2 regions of the Rothia sp. HMSC075F09 genome follow, and region 2 is predicted to be linked to the other one. Evidence: riboswitches for the same ligand, from Rfam matches in the RefSeq annotation. Region 2 holds a riboswitch; the other holds the start of a gene.
The links. A riboswitch is a leader RNA that binds a small molecule or an ion and turns the genes downstream of it on or off. The one in region 2 is predicted to bind thiamine pyrophosphate.
Positions count from the first base shown of each region.

Region 1 (8,881 bases), on a different contig from region 2:
CATAGATTTCTTCGGCGGTGAGGGGGTTGCTCTTAAAATCGCGTCGATTGTAGTCGCCGGGATTCTCACCCAGCGAGGGAGAAAGAAAATTCAAAATACTCATGAGGATTCCAGTCTATCGGGAATAGCGCGGGCGCGGGGGCGTTATCGTTACGAGGGAACAACTCGGCATAGGTGCAAAGTCGCGTGCTCTAATGCGGGAAAACCTAAAGTTCAGGTAGGGTGGAATAAAGCGTTTTAGATGCAGTGATGCACAACCTGGCGCTCAGAAGGTCAAAGGCACAGGGCTCCACACTGCAGAGCCTCACACCGCAGGGTTCCATGCCGCATAAATTACCGCCTAGGTTCAAGTCCGCCGATTGATGCCGGACCATACTGTGCGGTCGATACACGCCCCAAAATACGTTGCATAAATGACGACACGCCCATCTATTGCGTAAATAGTGTTGCGTGCCACATTGATAAAGGAATAGGGTAAGAGAAAGGAGAGACGTTGAATGACTGAATACAACGCTGACAAGGCACAAGAAAACGCCGCGCGTGAAGAAGCTACGCATGAAGAATCCATGCATAACAAAACCACGCAGGAAAAAGCCGCTCAGAAAAAATCTGCACCGGAAATAACCGGCAGCGAACTGCGCAAGGCCGAAGAAGAAGCCCTCAAAAAGCGCCTCGCCCTGCGCGTCACCGCGCCCGGACACAAATACCCCTGGCACCGCTGGGCAATCCCCATCGTGGGTGAAACTACCGCAGGTATTGGCGCAATCCTGATCCCCGTCATGGTGGGTCAATTCATCAACCAGCACATCGCTGGCAAAGCACCCGACGCCTGGCCCATGTTCTGGGTCGTCATCGCATCTATCACCTTCATCGTGATTAACGAGTTCTTTGGCTGGGGTACCTCCATGACCCTCAGTGCAGAACTCGGCCGCGACTGGCGCATCTACATCAACCGACTCATGGGCAAAACCCGCACCGGCGTAGACTCCGGCGAAGCAGTCACCGTCATGAACAAAGACGTACGCCGCATCACGGACGTCTACTTCTCACTGCCGCTATTCGTCAACGCCATGATTATCGCGACCCTCGGTGCCGTGCAGCTCTGGCTCATCAACCCCGTCACCGCGGTCGTCACCCTTATCGGCACGCTCATTGTGGTCGGCGTCATCGCCTGGTACTCGACCTTCCTCGAATCCAAAATCGGCGAATACCGTGAAAAGGACGGCGAAGCCTCCTCACGCGCCTCCGACATCGCCACCGGTCTGCGCACCATCGCCGGCCTCGGCGCCGAAGAGCAGATGCGTGAACGCTACCACCGCGGCACCGACGAAGTTTTCGACAGCTACATGCGCTACGAAAAGACGCACCGCTGGATGTTCCTCATCCGCGCGCTGCTCGGCGGTGCCGTGACCCTGCTCGGCATCGGCTTTGCCCTCACCGGCCACGTCGAAAACGGCCGCTGGGTATCCGACACACCCGCCGCGTCCCTGGTGACCGTCGCCTCCATTATCGCGATGATGGGCGGCCCCATCTGGATTACCCAGAACTTCCTCACCGCATGGCGATACGCCAAGATTGCGCTCGCCAAGGTCGCCCGTCTCGAAGGTCACGCGGGCGTACGCCAGGGCGTGCTGAAGAGCCCGCGCACCGACGAAGAAATGGCGCAGCTGGCACGCGCCGAACAGGCAGTCGAGGCGAGCACCCTGAAGGTGCCCGTACCCGTTGCCCCCGCCGGTGCAAGCAACCCGCGCATCGTGTACGTCAATCCGCGCGACTACAACCTCACCGCGCAAGACTACGCCGAGGCGCTCGCCCGCACCCTACGCCGCGGGGGAGAGGACCTCAAGGACGCCTCCGGCCGCCGCGTGCTGCTGAGCGAACCCAACCCCATGATTTTTGCGGGAACCCTGCAGGAGCACCTGCGCCTGGGCACCGTGCCGAACCCCGACGAGGAGCTGGCACAGGCGAAGGATGAGGAACTGCTGAAGATTACCGACTCCCGCGAAATCGCCTACCGGCTGGGCGGACGCAACCCCGAAGACTACTTCGCCGCCCGCATCACCAGCGAAGGCGCGAACCTCTCCGGTGGTCAGCGTCAGCGTCTGGCGCTCGCCCGCGCACTCGCACAGGACGCGCAGGTGCTCATCCTGACCGAGCCGCTGAACTCCGTGGACGAACCCAGCCAGCGCTACATCTACGATGCGATGGAAACCCAGATCGGTAGCGACCGCCTGCCCGTCGGCTACCCCGGCCTGCTACAGGATTTGGAGCAGGTCTACGTTGTCTCCACGACCGCGGAGACGACCCGCCGCATGGAACGCGACGGCTACCCGGAAACCGCTCAGTCTGAAACTGCTCAGACCGAAACCACTCAGAATCAGGAGGTGAACTAGCATGGCAAAGCAGCTCCCCATCGAAACCCCCGCCTACGTGGCACGCCGCATGTGGAACTACCTCGCAGTGCATAAGGGACGAGCCCTCTACACCTTCGTCATTTACATGGTCAGCACCCTCATGGGTGCGGTGGTGCCCCTGCAGATTGGTGCCACCGTGGACGACGTGGTGGCGGGCAAGTTTTCCAGCTACCCGTGGCAGCCGATTCTGATTATCCTGGCGGCGTTCATCGTGCAGGCGATAACCCTCATGGTCTCCTCGTACAGTGCGGCCCGACTGGGTGCGCTCGTCACCCGTGATGCCAACCAGGACACCCTCGACGGCACCCTCGACCTGGATGCACGCACCGTGGAAGAAGCCGGCAGCGGCGACCTGCTCACCCGCGTGACCGACGACCTGTCCTCGGCAGCAAACGCTGTCAGCACAGACCTTCTCGGTGCAATCTACGTGGTCCTGTACTTCCTGGTTTCCACGATCTCCCTGGCGTTTGTGAGCCCCGCAATGGGTCTGATTATGCTGCCCATGATTGCCGGTCTTGCCCTCATCATGTCGAAGATGCTACCGCTCATGGCGGCACGCAACCAGACCGCCCAGGAGCGCGTGAGCGACCTCAACAGCGTGCTGACCGAGAACATTCGCGGCACCTCCACGATCCGTGAGCTGGGCGTTCACACCGCCCGCGAAGACGCCTTCGCCGGTGAGAACAAGCGCCAGTTTGCCGCGCAGTTGGGCATGGTGCGCATCCGCCAGCTGTACTTCACCGTGGACGCTATTAACGCCTGGATCCCGACGGTTCTGTGCATGCTCTGGGGCGCCGCCTGCGTGGCTCTCGGCTGGGCTTCCTGGGGCGCCGTAGCGACCGCCTCGGTCATGGTTTTCAGCCTGCGAATCCTCGCCGACATGCTGAACCACCACGTCAGCAGCCTGCGCATCATGCTCGTGAACATGGGCCGCGTGTTCGGTGTGGTCTCCCTGGCGAAGAAGCAGCGTGAGGCGCGTGCACAGCACCGTGCCGAAGCGTTCGCCGCCGTCTCGGATGAAGCCGTGAAGGACCCGCAGTACGCCATTGACTGCACCGACGTCTCCTACGGCTACTCGCCCGACGCCCTCGTTCTGGAAGGTATCAACCTGAAGATTCGCCGCGGTGAGGCGCTCGCCCTGGTGGGCCGTTCCGGTTCGGGTAAGACCACCCTGGCTCGTCTGATTGGTGGTTCGCTGACCGCCCTGGACGGCACCATCACCGTGATGGGTCGCCCGGTCGGTCACGGCGACTTCCCGACCGATGCCGCCGCCGACGGCCGCCCGCGCCTGCTGGTCTGCACCCAGGAAGCGCACGTCTTCTTCGGTACTCTCGCCGATAACTTTACGGTGGTCGTGCCGGATGCAACCGTCGAGCAGATGGGCGAGGCACTGGACGCTATCGGTGCCCGCTGGTGGCGCGACCTGCCGCAGGGCATGGATACTGTCGTGAGCGGCGCGGATTCGCCGCTGACCCGCGACCAGATTCAGCAGCTGGCGCTGGCACGTATTGTGCTTGCTGACCCGCACGCCGTGATTCTGGACGAGTCCACCACCCAGCTGGAGCTCGCGGACGCAACCGAGTCCCTGAGCGCCGTGCTGGCGAACCGTGCGGTGCTGATCATTTCGCACGATGCGCGTATCGCCTCGCTGGCTGACCGCGCGGTCCTGCTGCACGAGGGTAGGATCATTGCGGAGGGTTCACCGGCAGAGATTTTCGCCCTGACCTAAACCCGGCTGATAGTGCCCGGCTGATAGTGCCCGGTACCGTGTGAAGCGGTGCCGGGCACTACGTGTTTAACGGGTGGTTTCCGTACAAGGGTGCACTGAAATCGGCGGCGGGAGCACTCGCAAGAGTGCAAGACTCAAACGAAAATTTCGGAGAGATTCACTTGTTACCCGCAGAACTTTTAGCTACGGAGAATCATTGTGATAACCTGGCAGAGCGATATGGGGTGCCTTGAGACGCCCGCGACCCGCTAACCCGCCCAACTGACCGCCCAACGAAGGGCTACGGCACAGCGAAGAGCTACAGCACAGCGGGCGCACGAAACGGCGTAATAACACTCAAGGCTGAGAGAATCACCCATTGAACCTGCTCTAGTTCGAACTAGCGAAGGGATTATCGATCATGGCAGAGCAGCCTACCGCGCCCTCGTGCGCACCCACCTCCAACCCCTCGACCCTCTCCAACCCTGCACCCGGCGCGAGCGCCTCCGGAGCATCCGGGGTACCCCAGACAGCTCGGGTGCCGAGGGTTCTCTCCATTGCGGGAACCGACCCCTCCGGCGGTGCAGGTATCCAGGCGGACCTCAAGTCCATTGCCGCATCCGGCGGTTACGGCATGTGTGTGACCACCTCACTGGTCGCCCAAAACACGTGCGGGGTTCGTGAAGTATTCACCCCGCCCCTGGAATTTTTGACCGCGCAGCTTGCCGCCGTTTTTGATGACGTCACGGTTGACGCCGTGAAAATCGGCATGCTCGGCGACGCAGACACGATTCGCACCGTCCGCACCTGGCTGAGCGAGCATCCCGTGCCCGTGGTCGTGCTCGACCCGGTCATGATTGCTTCCAGCGGTGACCGCCTGCTGCAGGCGGAAGCGGAGCAGGCGCTGCGCGACCTCGTGCCGCTCGTGAATGTGATTACCCCGAACATTCCGGAGCTCGCCGTGCTCTGTGAGAAGGAGCCCGCTCAGACTTTCGATGAGGCGCATGAGCAGGCGGCGAACCTTGCGGCGGCGACCGGAACCACCGTGATTGTGAAGGGCGGCCACCTGTGCGGTCAGGACGCCGGTAACACCGCGGTCTTCCCGGACGGCACCTGCGCGCACGTGCGCACCCCGCGCCTGGACAGCCGCAATACGCACGGCACCGGATGCTCCCTGTCCTCATCGCTGGCAACCCGCCTGGGAGTGGAGCTGCTCCAGCACGCCGAAGTCGCAGAACACACCGCAGGCCAGCAGAGCGTTCTGACCAGCGAAGACACCCACCGCGCCCTGCAGTGGAGCACCCGCTGGCTCCACGAATCCATTGCCGCAGGTGCCGGTCTGCAGGTCGGCTCCGGTGAGGGCCACGGCCCGGTGGACCACGCCGCCCGTGCCCGCCGTCTGGAGGCTGCCGCCTCCGCGTACCCGTGGCATCACCTGCTCGCCACCACCGACTCTGAGGGCAATACTCTGGACGGCACCAGCCCGGAGCGTCTGCTGCCGGTCAGCCCCGTACCCGCCGGTGAAGCCGTCGTAAAGCCCGCCGGTCCCTGGACCGCCGCCCTCTGGGCAGCCGGTGGCGAAACCTGGCACCAGATCCTGGACCTGCCTTTCGTACGCGCCCTCGGTGACGGCACCCTCGACGAGGACCTGTTCGCCTTCTACCTGGACCAGGACGCCCTCTACCTGCGTGATTATTCGCGTGCGCTCGCGACTCTCTCGGCGCGTGCTGACACCGCTGAGGCGCAGGTGCACTGGGCAGCTGGCGCGCATGAGGCGATTGCCGCCGAATCGCAGCTGCACGAGGGCTGGCTGGCTAACCGTGCGCGTCTGGGTGGGCCCTCGCCGATTACGATGGGGTACACGAATTTCCTGCGTGCCTCCGCTGCCGGTGATGATTACGTGGTCGGTGCCGCGGCAATCCTGCCCTGCTACTGGCTGTACGAAGAGGTGGGCGCTGTGCTCTCCTCGCAGAATCACGCGGACCACCCGTACGCGGAGTGGCTGAGCATGTACGGTGGCGAAGAGTTCGCCGCGGATGTGGCACGTAGCCTCGCGGAGGTGGAGCGTGCGTTCGAGGCGGCTTCACCGGCTCAGCGTGTGCGTGCGGCGCAGGCGTACCTGTCGGCGTGCGTGTACGAGCGTGAGTTCTTTGACCAGGCACACCGAGCATTGCGTTAGTTTGCCGGGCGCTGCGCTAGATGATAGGCGCCGATTTTTGGGCTGAATACCGCCCCGGCATGGCGTGAGATGGGTGATTGATGCTTCACTCAAGCTACCGCAGGTTCGGGAGCCTTGCCGGTTATGCTTAAGGCGTCGGTGAAAACCGTTAGCGGCAGGATTCCGGCCCTCACCCAACTGGCTGATGTACCTGCCGCGCCCGCACCTCTACGGCGTGTAACCGACCAGTTTGGCCCGTCGCAACCACCTCATCCAACCCCCGCGGCGGGCCAAACGCCTTCCTTCTCGCTTTCGCGAAGAATGTTCGGCATAGAAATATCCCGTGCAGATACTCTCATCTGCACGGGATATTTCTATATGTCTAACCATTGCGAATCAGCCGCCGCGGCTAGTGCATCAGGCTAGTACATCAGGGAAGGGGAGCTGGATTAGCTCTGAGCCTCAGCTTCGTTATCCGCATCTTCATTTTTCTCGGCCCGGAACCCCACCCAGAACGCTCCAACTGCCAAACACCCGACAAACCACAGAGAGATACTACCTACCAGATGATCTAGGAGAGCCATCGCAATCACACCGGCGACAAATCCCCCGACCACCAGGGAGTAATCTAAAGCCGTCATCAGAGCACGTCTGCGGGTGCGGCGTCCTTCGTCCTCAGGCAGGGCGGGGGAGGTATCCGCTGACGGGTGACGAGCCTCAACACGCCTTCTAACAACACGCTCCCTCCGGGTGCTGCAAGCATTAGCTATAGCACGGGTATAGAGGGCACCGGCCGTGTACCAGGCGCTTAACATTTTGCGCCAATTTCCGCTGGTCATAAACAGGGAAAACGGTTCTCACCAATACGGGTGTCTGCAAGTGCATGAATGAGCAGGCCAATAGTGAACGCTAACGCCCCCACCTGAACCCCGTGCTCGCTCACCCGGTGAATCAGAGGAGTCACAAAACAGACGAGGAGGAAGGGCACCAGAGTAAAAATACGCCAGTGTTTCAGGTGTGCCCTCTGCCCCAAAAGATCGTGCAGAAGATGACCGCCCAGGTACCCCAGGCTAAAGAAAATCACTGAGAGCCAACGCAGGTGAATAGCGTGCTGCGAACTGTGACTCATATCAGCAATGAGAAGGATAAAATTACCGGTCTGCGTGGCAACCAAAGCTTTGTAATGAATATGAGAGAAAACATCTACCGCTCCACCCAGGGATGCTAAGAGAAGCGCCATAATCCGCCCGTAGCGGCGCGGAGTTGGAATCCTGGAAAGAAAAAGTGCAAAGCGGGCAGTCATCGTGGTCCTCGGTGGTGAAAAAAGATCCGGGCATGCAAAAACCTCGAGCACCTATGGTACTCGAGGTTTTTGCGATAGGCACGTAGGTGCCTCAGAAGATGCAAGGTCTACAGTCTACTTGCTTTCACCCTTGAGCGCACCCACAAGCGGACCGATCACGTCCATGGGCAGCGGGAAGACCACGGTCGAGTTCTGGTCGGCACCCAGCTCCAGCAGGGTCTGCAGGTAACGCAGCTGCAGGGAGGCGGGGGACTGGCTCAGAATGTCGGATGCTTCCTTCAGCTCGCTGGAGGCCTCCAGCTCACCGCGTGCCGAAATGATCTTTGCGCGGCGCTCACGCTCAGCCTCAGCCTCGCGAGCCATGGCGCGCTGCATAGCCTCGGGAATCTCAACGTCCTTAATTTCGACGAGCTCCACCTGAATACCCCACGGCTCGGTGCGGGAGCCGATGATGGAGCGCAGGTCCTCGTTCAGGTCTTCGCGGTGTGCGAGCAGGGTGTCCAGGTCAACGCGGCCGAGCAGAGAACGCAGGGTGGTCTGCGCAATCTGGCTGGTGGCAATGGGGTAGTTCTCGACCTCAAGCACGGCATTCTTGGCGTTGGTCACGCGGAAGAGGACCACGGCGTTCACGCGGGCGGGAACGTTGTCCTTAGTGATGACTTCCTGCGGGGGAATGGTCAGGGTGATAACACGCATGTCAACGCGCTGCAGGGAATCAACCAGGGGGAATACGACGTTCAGGCCGGGCTTCAGCTCCGAACGCAGGTGGCCGAAACGGAAGGAGATGCCACGCTCGTATTCGGGGATGACGCGGAACATACGAATCAGAATAAAAAGAACAATGACGGCAACTGGGATGAGGATAGTTGCCAGAGTGACGGGATCCATGGTTTTCCTTCACAAGTATTGGGGGAGGACGGTATGTGTGCCCACCTGCCCGCGCCTCGTACGGTGCAGGTAGTAAGGGTGTAGGTAGTGGGTGTTGCCCGGTACCGGGCTGTGTGGGGAGTTTGGGAGGGGAATTTTCCGTCCCGGCGCACGTCGCGGCGGGTCGGCGCCTCGGCGGTACCCCGCATGGAAACCTCACAAGAGGAATAAAAGAGAATTCCACGCAGGGTAGCCGCCGAAGCTAACAGACGGGACCAGCCAGCCGGTCAGCCGCCGGAACGGAAAAACTTGTGCAGCGCTACTTCTTCGCCATCTGCTCTGCCAGCTTTTCAGCCGCCTCAACCTCAGCCAGGTTCTGCTCCTGCAGGACCTCGTTCGTGGTCTTGTGCAGTCGCTTCACCGAGGTGCCG
Region 1 covers NZ_KV801763.1:4,098-12,978, forward strand. The annotation lists gene HMPREF2749_RS00385 (DEAD/DEAH box helicase) at 1-103, opposite strand, end outside; gene HMPREF2749_RS00390 (ABC transporter transmembrane domain-containing protein) at 498-2,393, shown strand; gene HMPREF2749_RS00395 (ABC transporter ATP-binding protein) at 2,395-4,143, shown strand; TPP riboswitch at 4,354-4,552, shown strand; gene HMPREF2749_RS00400 (bifunctional hydroxymethylpyrimidine kinase/phosphomethylpyrimidine kinase) at 4,544-6,301, shown strand; gene HMPREF2749_RS00410 (DUF1275 family protein) at 7,116-7,583, opposite strand; gene HMPREF2749_RS00415 (slipin family protein) at 7,698-8,471, opposite strand; gene HMPREF2749_RS00420 (transposase) at 8,770-8,881, opposite strand, start outside.
Region 1: linked by a shared signal. The riboswitch ahead of HMPREF2749_RS00400 (bifunctional hydroxymethylpyrimidine kinase/phosphomethylpyrimidine kinase) and the one ahead of HMPREF2749_RS07605 (ECF transporter S component) in region 2 are both predicted to bind thiamine pyrophosphate.

Region 2 (8,881 bases):
GTTGGGTACCCACACGCCCGCGTCGATGAGTTCTTGGCGTGCTTCGGTGAGCACGGTGTCGGGTGCGCCGTCGTGGGTGATGGTGCCGCCTTCGCCGAGCACGATAATGCGGTCCATGTGCGGCGCCCAGATGCTCACGCGGTGTTCTACGACGAGCAGGGTCGCGCCAGTCGCCTCCGCGGCGGAAAGGATGCTGTCGCGCACCTCCTGCACGCCGGAGGGGTCTAGGTTGGCGGTGGGTTCGTCGAGGATCATGGCGCCGGGGTGCATCGAGAGGATGCCCGCCAGGCCGAGGCGCTGTTTCTGCCCGCCGGATAGTGCGCTGCTGGGGTGGTCGAGGGGCAGGTGGTTGAGCCCTACTGCGGTGAGGGCTTCGGTGACGCGGTCCCAGATTTCTTCGCGGGGTACGCGCAGGTTTTCGGGGCCGAAGGCGACGTCGTTGCCGACGGTTGCCATGACGATGGAGGATTCGGGGTCCTGCTGCATCATGCCTGCGGTGCCGCGCGCTTCGGCGGGTGCTTGCCCGTTGATGGTGATGGTGCCGCCGGCGGATTCGCCGTCGTCATCGTGGAGCACACCGGCGATGGCGTGCAGGAGCGTCGATTTGCCGGCGCCGGAGGTGCCCAGCAGCAGGACTTTTTCACCGGGGTTGATGGTGAGGTTGAGTCCGCTGATGACGGGTTCTGGGCGGCCGGGGTGGTGCCAGCTGAAGTTGTTGAGCTCGATGCGCGCCCCGCGCGGTGTTGCTTCCATGATGGTTCCTTAGCCTTTTGTGTGGCTGCTGTAGTGTGCCGAGTGATGACTCGTGGTGAGTGACTCGTGGTGAGTGACTAGCCGGTGGATAGTTGCTGGTGGTTAGCGGCGGGTCTTGCCGGATGCCAGCGAGGAGAGCACACCGGTCTTGGCGAGGTTCTGCACGAGAATCCATGCGAGGAAGCCTGCGATCACTGCGCCGGAGATGACGGCGCACGCTACGTAGATGATTGCCTTGACCGGTTCCATGTCGGGGTAGTAGATGAAGATTTCGTTAACACCCATGAACAGGCCGCTGAGCGCACCGGCGAAGACTGCTACGAATGCGTCCCAGCGACGGTAGCGGAAGATTGCGAAGGCGATTTCAGCGCCAACGCCCTGGAAGAAGCCGGCAATCAGGATTTCACCACTCCACGCGCCGCCGGTGAAGAGCACGGAGATGAATGCTGCGACGATTTCACCGAAGAGTGCCGCACCGGGCTTGCGGATGAGCAGGCCGCTGAGGGTGCCGCCAAGCAGCCATGCGCCGGCGACGATGGGGCGGAATTCGGGTGCTGCTACGAGTGCAGTTTTGGCGGCGGGGCCGACTGCGATGTCCCAGATCCAGAAGATGACGGCGCAGGCTACTGCGATAACTGCGGCGATAACGATTTCGTTGACTCGCCAGCGCAGGTTCGGCTTCTTCGATTCTGCCTGGCTAGATGCCTGGGAGGCGGGGGTTGCGTTCTGTGACATTGGTGATCCTTCCGTCGTTGGAAGGGGAATGTCCTCGCCCTCTGATTGGACGAGGGCATTGAGAAGAAATTCGACTCCCTACGCCGGTACTAACCGGATCAGGTTCGAGGGTCTGCTTAGCACTCTCAGCGCCTCGGTGGCGCTCCCCTGTCGTTGTGGGCTTCCTTGTCCGTACCGTTGTGGTGCAGGTGGAAGCCCAGGTTCGATTGTAGGCGTGTCTGGCTGTTCGTGCCAATTTGCCGCTTTTTGTTTTCTTCTTCTGCCCACATTACAGAATTGCACGGTGTACAATTTTGGGACGGAGCGGCTCCAAGGCGGCACGAACGCCTTAAACCCTATACGCTAGGGAGTGGCGCTCTTTTCTCACCCAACCCCGAAGGGGTTCACGGGCAGGACGCCGCATCGTATACAGCTAAGGAGATACACATGAACCCCGTCGCTAAGCTTGCCATTGCGGGTATCAACATGGGCGCTACTGCCCTGGTTGGTAAGGGTCTGGGCGCAGCCTGGACCAAGGCTACCGGCAACCAGCCTCCCGCCATTTCCCACGACTCTGAAGACACCCTGCGTCAGGTCATCCTCTGGACCGTTCTGACCTCCGTCGTCGGTGCTGTAGTGAGCTTCGGTATTGCTCGCCTGCAGCGTCGTTTCTTCAACTAAGACTTTGCGCCTTCCGCGCGAAAGTTCATGAACTAGGCGGTACGTATCTCCACTCGGTACGTACCGCCTGGTGTTCCATCTTCAGCACGCCCGCCCCACTTCAGCCGGTTTCACGCCGCCGCTACGCTGAAGCGCCACCTCGGCATCCGAAAGCACAACTATGACTATTTCTTCTCCCCGCCGTAAGACGAAGGCTCCGCGTAGGGTCGTTGACCACGCGAACAGCCGCCGTTCGGTCGCGTCCTGGGTCATGTGGGATGTTGGTTCGTCGAGCTTCGACTCGATTATGATGACCTTCATCTTCACCGTGTACCTGACCAGTAGCTATTTCGGCACTCCCGAAGAGACCTCCTCGGCGCTGTCTCTGGGTCTGACCATTGCAGGGTTCCTCATTGCGATTCTGGCGCCGGTGACCGGTCAGCGTAACGACAAGTCTGGCCGCGGCATCTTCTGGCTCGGCGTGAACACGCTACTGCTGGTCGCTTCGATGGCGGCGTGCTTCTTCGTGGCTCCCACCCCGCAGTACCTGTGGCTGGGTGTCGCCCTGATTTCTGCAGCGAGCGTGTTCAGCGAGTTCGCGTACGTGAACTATAACGCCGTGCTGCCGCGCATCTCTAACCCGGACAATATCGGTAAGATTTCGGGCGCTGGATGGGCTGCCGGCTACATTGGCGGCATCCTGGCGCTGGCTGTGGTGCTGTGGGGTTTTGTGCTTACCCCCGAGGTGCTCGGCCTGACCACCGAGAACGCCCTGAATATCCGTGCGGTTGCACTGTTCGCCGCCGCATGGTGCCTCATCTTCTGTGTGCCCCTGCTGGTGCGTATGCGCACCCGCGAGCGCTTCCTGCCGGAGGTGCTACCCACCCGCGAGCTACGTTTCCTGGAGCTGGGTCTGGAGCGTTTCTCCCCTGCTCGTCAGGGCGGTCTGCTCGCCTCCTACAAGGCGCTGTGGCGCACCATTAAGCGGCTGAAGATGACGTCCCCGCAGACCCTGTGGTTCCTGATTGCTTCGGCGGTGTTCCGTGATGGTCTGTCCGGTATTTTTACGTTCGGCGGTATTCTTGCGGCGGGCACGTTCGGTTTCAGCACTTCCGAGGTGATCCTGTTCGGTATTGCCGGTAGCGCTGTCGCGGCGGCTGGCGCGATCCTGGGCGGCTACCTGGATGACTACCTGGGCCCGAAGGCGATTATTGTTATCTCGCTGGTCGGCATTATCTTGGCGGCTACCCCGCTGATGTTCTTCCCCGAACCGGGCGTGTTCTGGGTATGCGCCCTGCTGCTGTGCCTGTTCGTGGGTCCGGCGCAGTCGGCGTCCCGCACCTTCCTGGCGCGTCTGGCGGACCCCGGCACTGAGGGTGAGCTGTTCGGTCTGTACTCGACCACCGGTCGTGCCACCAGCTTCCTGGCGCCGATGCTGTTCGGTCTGTGCGTGAGCATCATGGGCGCGCAGATTTGGGGTGTGCTCGGTATTCTGATTGTTGTGGTGGCGGGTCTGCTCCTGCTGCTGCCGGTGAAGGCGCCCGGTCCGCTGCGTATGCGTGCGGCTCGCCGCGAGCAGAAGCGTGAACAGAAGCGCCGCGACAAGGCTGGCCAGTAAAGCGGCTCAGTAAGGCTGCGCGGGGCTAAGCTCTCCGCACCCCGCAAACGCAACCTCGCGAACGCAACAGGAGGGGCGGGTAGAAGATCATCTTCTACCCGCCCCTCCTTCGTGCTTAAGCAGTGCTTATTCGGCGGTGCTCATCAGCGGAGAGCCGCGGCGGCTAGTCCTCCACCACGTCGTCCTCATCATCAGAAACAGCGTCCTCAGAGGAATCCAGCGCAATCTGCTGCTCCTCCTCATCAAGAACCTCATCGCTGGTCAGCTGAGCCCAGGTCGCGTCATCAATCAGCGGATCATCAATCACACGAACCCACAGCATCGAACCAGCCGCCAGAGCGCTCAGGTTCTCGTCATACGCCTCCGCAGGCAGACCCTCAAAGATCTCAGCCAGACGCGCAAACAGGTCATCGTACGAAATGTCGCCCTCAGCCTGCAGCCAGCACTCAGCCGCAAAATCAGACAGCTCATTCAGCTCAGTGTCACACAGCAGCAAGAACGGGCCGTCCTCACCCACACGCACACCCGAAGTACCCGGCATACGAGAAACCGCAATCGTACCGTTCAAGAACACACCCGGCAGGTGATCCTCAACCGTGTACTTCTCCAGGCTCTCAACCTCATCAGCATTCGGCAGCTCACCGCCATTCAGCAGATCCTGAACCAGCGGCAAAGTATCCTCAACCTCCGAGTACACCAGGCGCCACACGCCACCGCAACGCTCCACCAGCTTAGCCAGCGACACAACACCCTCAGGGTGACGCGCCAGACCCGAGCTCTGCTCACTCAAGAACACCAGAGCCTCGTGCAGCGGAACACGCTCAAAATACGGCTCCGAAGCCGACTCATCACGAGAAATGAACACAATACGCGACAGCTCATAGCTGAGGTCATCACGATCAACCACGTTCAGGCCCAAATCCACCGGGTTCTGCTGATCCTTCGGCGCATTCGGGTCAACAATCACAGACAACGGCTTCGGATACGGCGACACAACGCCCTCATCCGAAATAATCGCAGTCTCATCAGTCAGGTACGCAAACTTCGAACCCAAGAAACGCGACGCAGTCGTCTTACCGCTACCAGAAACACCCACCAGCGCAACAGCGCGCTTCGACTCAGGGTCACCAATAACAGCCGCATGCAGCATCACACCACGACCAACCAGCTGCTCAATCATCGCCAACGTAATACGGCTCGTCAGATCCTGCATACCCGAATCATCATCAGCCACACGCAGCGTCGAAACCTTATCAAACGAACCCATCAACGGATTCGCCAAATCCATCACCGACTCATCAGTCGGCGCATGAACCAACATCACCTGATCAAAACGAGACAACGAAGCATACGCCTCATCAGGAGTATCAAAAAACTCCGGAGCAAGAGGCTCCCACGCCTTCTTAAAACGCTCCACAAAAGAGTCCGACATATCAATCAGATACAAAGAAACTTCCGCGCCAGCAACACGCAGAACAACAGGCTTCAGATTCATCAAAAATCCTTAGAGAGTGAGAGATAAAAACCCGCACGCGAGTGAACGCACGAGCACAACAGGCGAAAAACCGCCCAACGCGGGCGCACAAACACACAGCCTGCACGCCCGCACCCCAAAGCGGGAAAGACTAAGACTCCACAGAACCATCCGCAGGAATCATCGTCTGATGAAAATTCAAATAACTACGCGAAGCAGTCGGGCCACGCTGACCCTGGTAACGGTTACCATACGCACCAGAACCATACGGATGCTCAGTCGGGCTACTCAAACGGAAGAAACACAACTGACCAACCTTAGAACCCGGCCACAACATAATCGGCAAAGTCGCCATATTCGACAACTCAAGCGTCACATGCCCCGAAAAACCAGGATCAATAAAACCAGCCGTAGAGTGAGTCAGAAGACCCAAACGACCCAGCGACGACTTACCCTCCAGGCGGGCAGCCACATCATCAGGCAACGTCACCTTCTCATACGTAGAACCCAACACAAACTCACCCGGATGCAGAATAAACGGCTCATCAGGAGCCACCTCAACCAGGCGCGTCAAATCCTCCTGCGGCTGAGCAGGATCAATATGCGGGTACTTATGGTTATCGAACAGACGGAAGAAACGATCAATCCTCACGTCCACACTTGCAGGCTGAATCATCGACTCATCGAACGGATCAAGAACGATGCGCCCATCAGCAATCTCTTGACGAATATCGCGATCTGAAATAAGCACGTTTAAAGGATACCTGGCAAACACCACCCACGTGCAGGCATCCACCAGCCCCAGCACACAGGCCTACATCACATTTCAACCCCTGCGCCCGGCACACAAACAGCCGCAACACATTTCGCCCTCGACAAGCAGGCGCGATACACTGAAAAGGATGCGGCTGTAGCTCAATGGTAGAGCGCACGCTTCCCAAGCCTGATACGCGGGTTCGATTCCCGTCAGCCGCTCCACAAGCCCCGGACTTCGTCGCGGGGCTTTATTTTTTAGGTTGGATGCGGTGGTTGGGCTGAGAGTTTAGGATGCGGCTTGGGTTGGACGGGTCGAGGCGGTATGTTCCTTGCTCCTGCAGGGAACCCGTCCTCGCTCCGCTTCGGACACCCTGATGTCGCGACGGAACATACCGACCTCTCCCCTACTATCCTCTCCCCTCTCCGGGAGGTGGAGTAGTGGGTGCGGGGTGCGTCGGGAGCGAGCCGCGGGCTGCTCGGCTTGGGAAGGGTGTGCGCGGAGGCGGGGTGGGGAATACTCGGGTGAGGTACCGCAGACAGCTCACCGGGAAACGGGATAGGTATTTGGGTGAGGTGGTGGCTCAGCTTAGGAGGTCAGGGTGCCTACCAGCGGGCTCAGCGCGAAAGGGCTTGCCGCAACTGCGCGAGCGCGGTGCCGCTATACCTTCCTGCAGCGACATCAGGGTGCCCGAGCTCTGCGAGGGCGGGTGCCCCTGCAGGAGCGAAGGAAGTGTATAGCGGGCCAAGCGCACACACCTCACAACGCTTGAAGGATGTTCAACTCACCACACAGTTGTGCTAACCTAACCACAGAAATTCAATGAGAGAATTTCTAAAAAACATCTACTCGACGAGGAATCGTAGACCCGCATGAACCGCGAAACACACCCCTACACCACCCCAGCACGCCCCCTCGACCTGAACCTCTACCTCGTCACAGGCGAGCACCCCCTCGAAACCGTCCGGGCAGCCAAACACGCCACCTGCATCCAAGTCAGGTCCAAACCCATCAGCGCGCGCGAGCTATACCAGCTCACCGAAGCTATCGCCGGCATCATCCAGCCGCACCAGACCCTCCTCATCGACGACCGTGTCGATGTCGCCCTCGCGTTGCGTGCCCGCGGCGTGCGCGTTGACGGCGTGCACATCGGTCAAGACGACCTGCCCGTAGCCGACGCCCGCGCCCTCCTCGGCGCCGACGCGATCATCGGTCTGACCACCGGCACCCGGCAGCTCGTCGAAGAATCCAACAAAATCGCGCACCTTATCGACTACATCGGCACCGGGCCGTTCCGCCCCAGCCCCACCAAGCAGTCCAACCGCCCGCCCCTCGGCATTGATGGGCTCCGCGAACTTGCTGAACTGTCCGCCGTACCGACCGTAGCTATCGGCGACATCACCCCCGAAGACTGCCCCGCCATCCGCACCACCGGAGTTGCCGGAATCGCCATGGTCCGCGCCTTCGTCGACAACCCCGCACTGCAGGCATAGCCATGACCATCACCATCATTGGCGGCGGAATCATCGGCCTCACCACCGCGTTTGAACTCACCGAACGCGGCGAAAGCGTGCACCTCATCGACGCCGAAACCAGCGGCTACGGCACCGCCGACGACGGCACGGCGCTCTACCCCGCCGCCAGCCACTACGCCGGCGGTATGCTCGCACCCATCGCAGAAGTGCAATTCCAGCAGGATGCGCTCTTCCCGCTCATGACCGCCAGCGCCGACGCCTACCCCTCCCTCATGGAAAGGCTCAGCCGCGCCACCGACCTGCCCACCGGCTACGACACCACCGGCACGCTCATCATCGCAGCCGACCGCGCCGACGCCGAACACCTGCAGCGCACCCGCGCCTACTACCGGGACATGAACCGCCCCGCAGACCCCGTCACCCCCACGCAGGCGCGCGCCCTCGAACCGCTCCTGGCGCCGCGCATTGCCGGTGCCGTGAGCATCCCCAGTGACCATCAGCTGCACCCGCGGCTCATGAGGCGAGCCCTCAAAGACGCGCTCACCCGCCGCGGCGTCACCTTCAGCACCGAACGGGTCACCGACCCGGATGCGGGCGACATTATCTGCACTGGACTAGGGGCAACACTGCACGGGGACTACCCGCTACGACCCGTCTACGGGGACATTCTGCGTCTGCGCGCCCCGCGACCCATCCTTAAGCATGTGGTGCGCGGCTATGTGAACTCCCGCCCCGTCTACCTCATCCCCCGCCCCGACGGGGAGCTGTGCATCGGCGCGACCAGCCGCGAAGACCACCGCACGCTGCCCGCCATTGACGGCGTACACCAGCTGCTACGTGACGCGATCCGGCTCGTGCCCGCGGTTGAAGAGTGCGAGCTTCTGGAGGCGAACGTCGGCGCCCGCCCCGGCACCCCGGACGACCTGCCCATCTTTGGGCACCGCACCCGTACTGACGGCACCCGCCAGCTTGTGTCCACGGGCTACTTCCGTCACGGTATTCTGCTTGCCGCGCTCGCAGGCAAGGTCGGCGCGGAGGTCGCCTGCGGGGCTGAGATTCCGCCCATTATGCAGGCGTGCGACCCGGCACGATTCACCCACTAAACACAGTCCCCGCCGGGTGCACCCGGCACCTTCACGAAAGGATTTCGCATGATCATCACCTACAACGGTGAGCCGCTAACCACCAACGCCCCCACCGTATTTGACCTTGTCATGGACCAGTTTGGTACCGAAAATGGCGTGGCTGTGGCGCTCAACCGCAGTATCGTGCCGCGTTCCACCTGGCTGGATGTGCCGCTGAGCGAGGGCGATAGGGTGGATGCCCTCACCGCCGTTCAGGGCGGCTAATCTTCCAGCCTGTACCGGCAAATACCCCCGGTAAAAAAGAACAGATATTCTCGGTTTTTGTTCCCTAAACCGGGCGCACCGTAG
Region 2 covers NZ_KV801798.1:23,462-32,342, reverse strand. The annotation lists gene HMPREF2749_RS07610 (ABC transporter ATP-binding protein) at 1-753, opposite strand, end outside; gene HMPREF2749_RS07605 (ECF transporter S component) at 856-1,488, opposite strand; TPP riboswitch at 1,547-1,647, opposite strand; gene HMPREF2749_RS07600 (DUF4235 domain-containing protein) at 1,915-2,148, shown strand; gene HMPREF2749_RS07595 (MFS transporter) at 2,309-3,745, shown strand; gene HMPREF2749_RS07590 (septin family protein) at 3,909-5,240, opposite strand; gene dcd (dCTP deaminase) at 5,371-5,970, opposite strand; tRNA gene HMPREF2749_RS07580 (tRNA-Gly) at 6,124-6,197, shown strand; gene HMPREF2749_RS07575 (thiamine phosphate synthase) at 6,846-7,466, shown strand; gene thiO (glycine oxidase ThiO) at 7,469-8,551, shown strand; gene thiS (sulfur carrier protein ThiS) at 8,600-8,797, shown strand.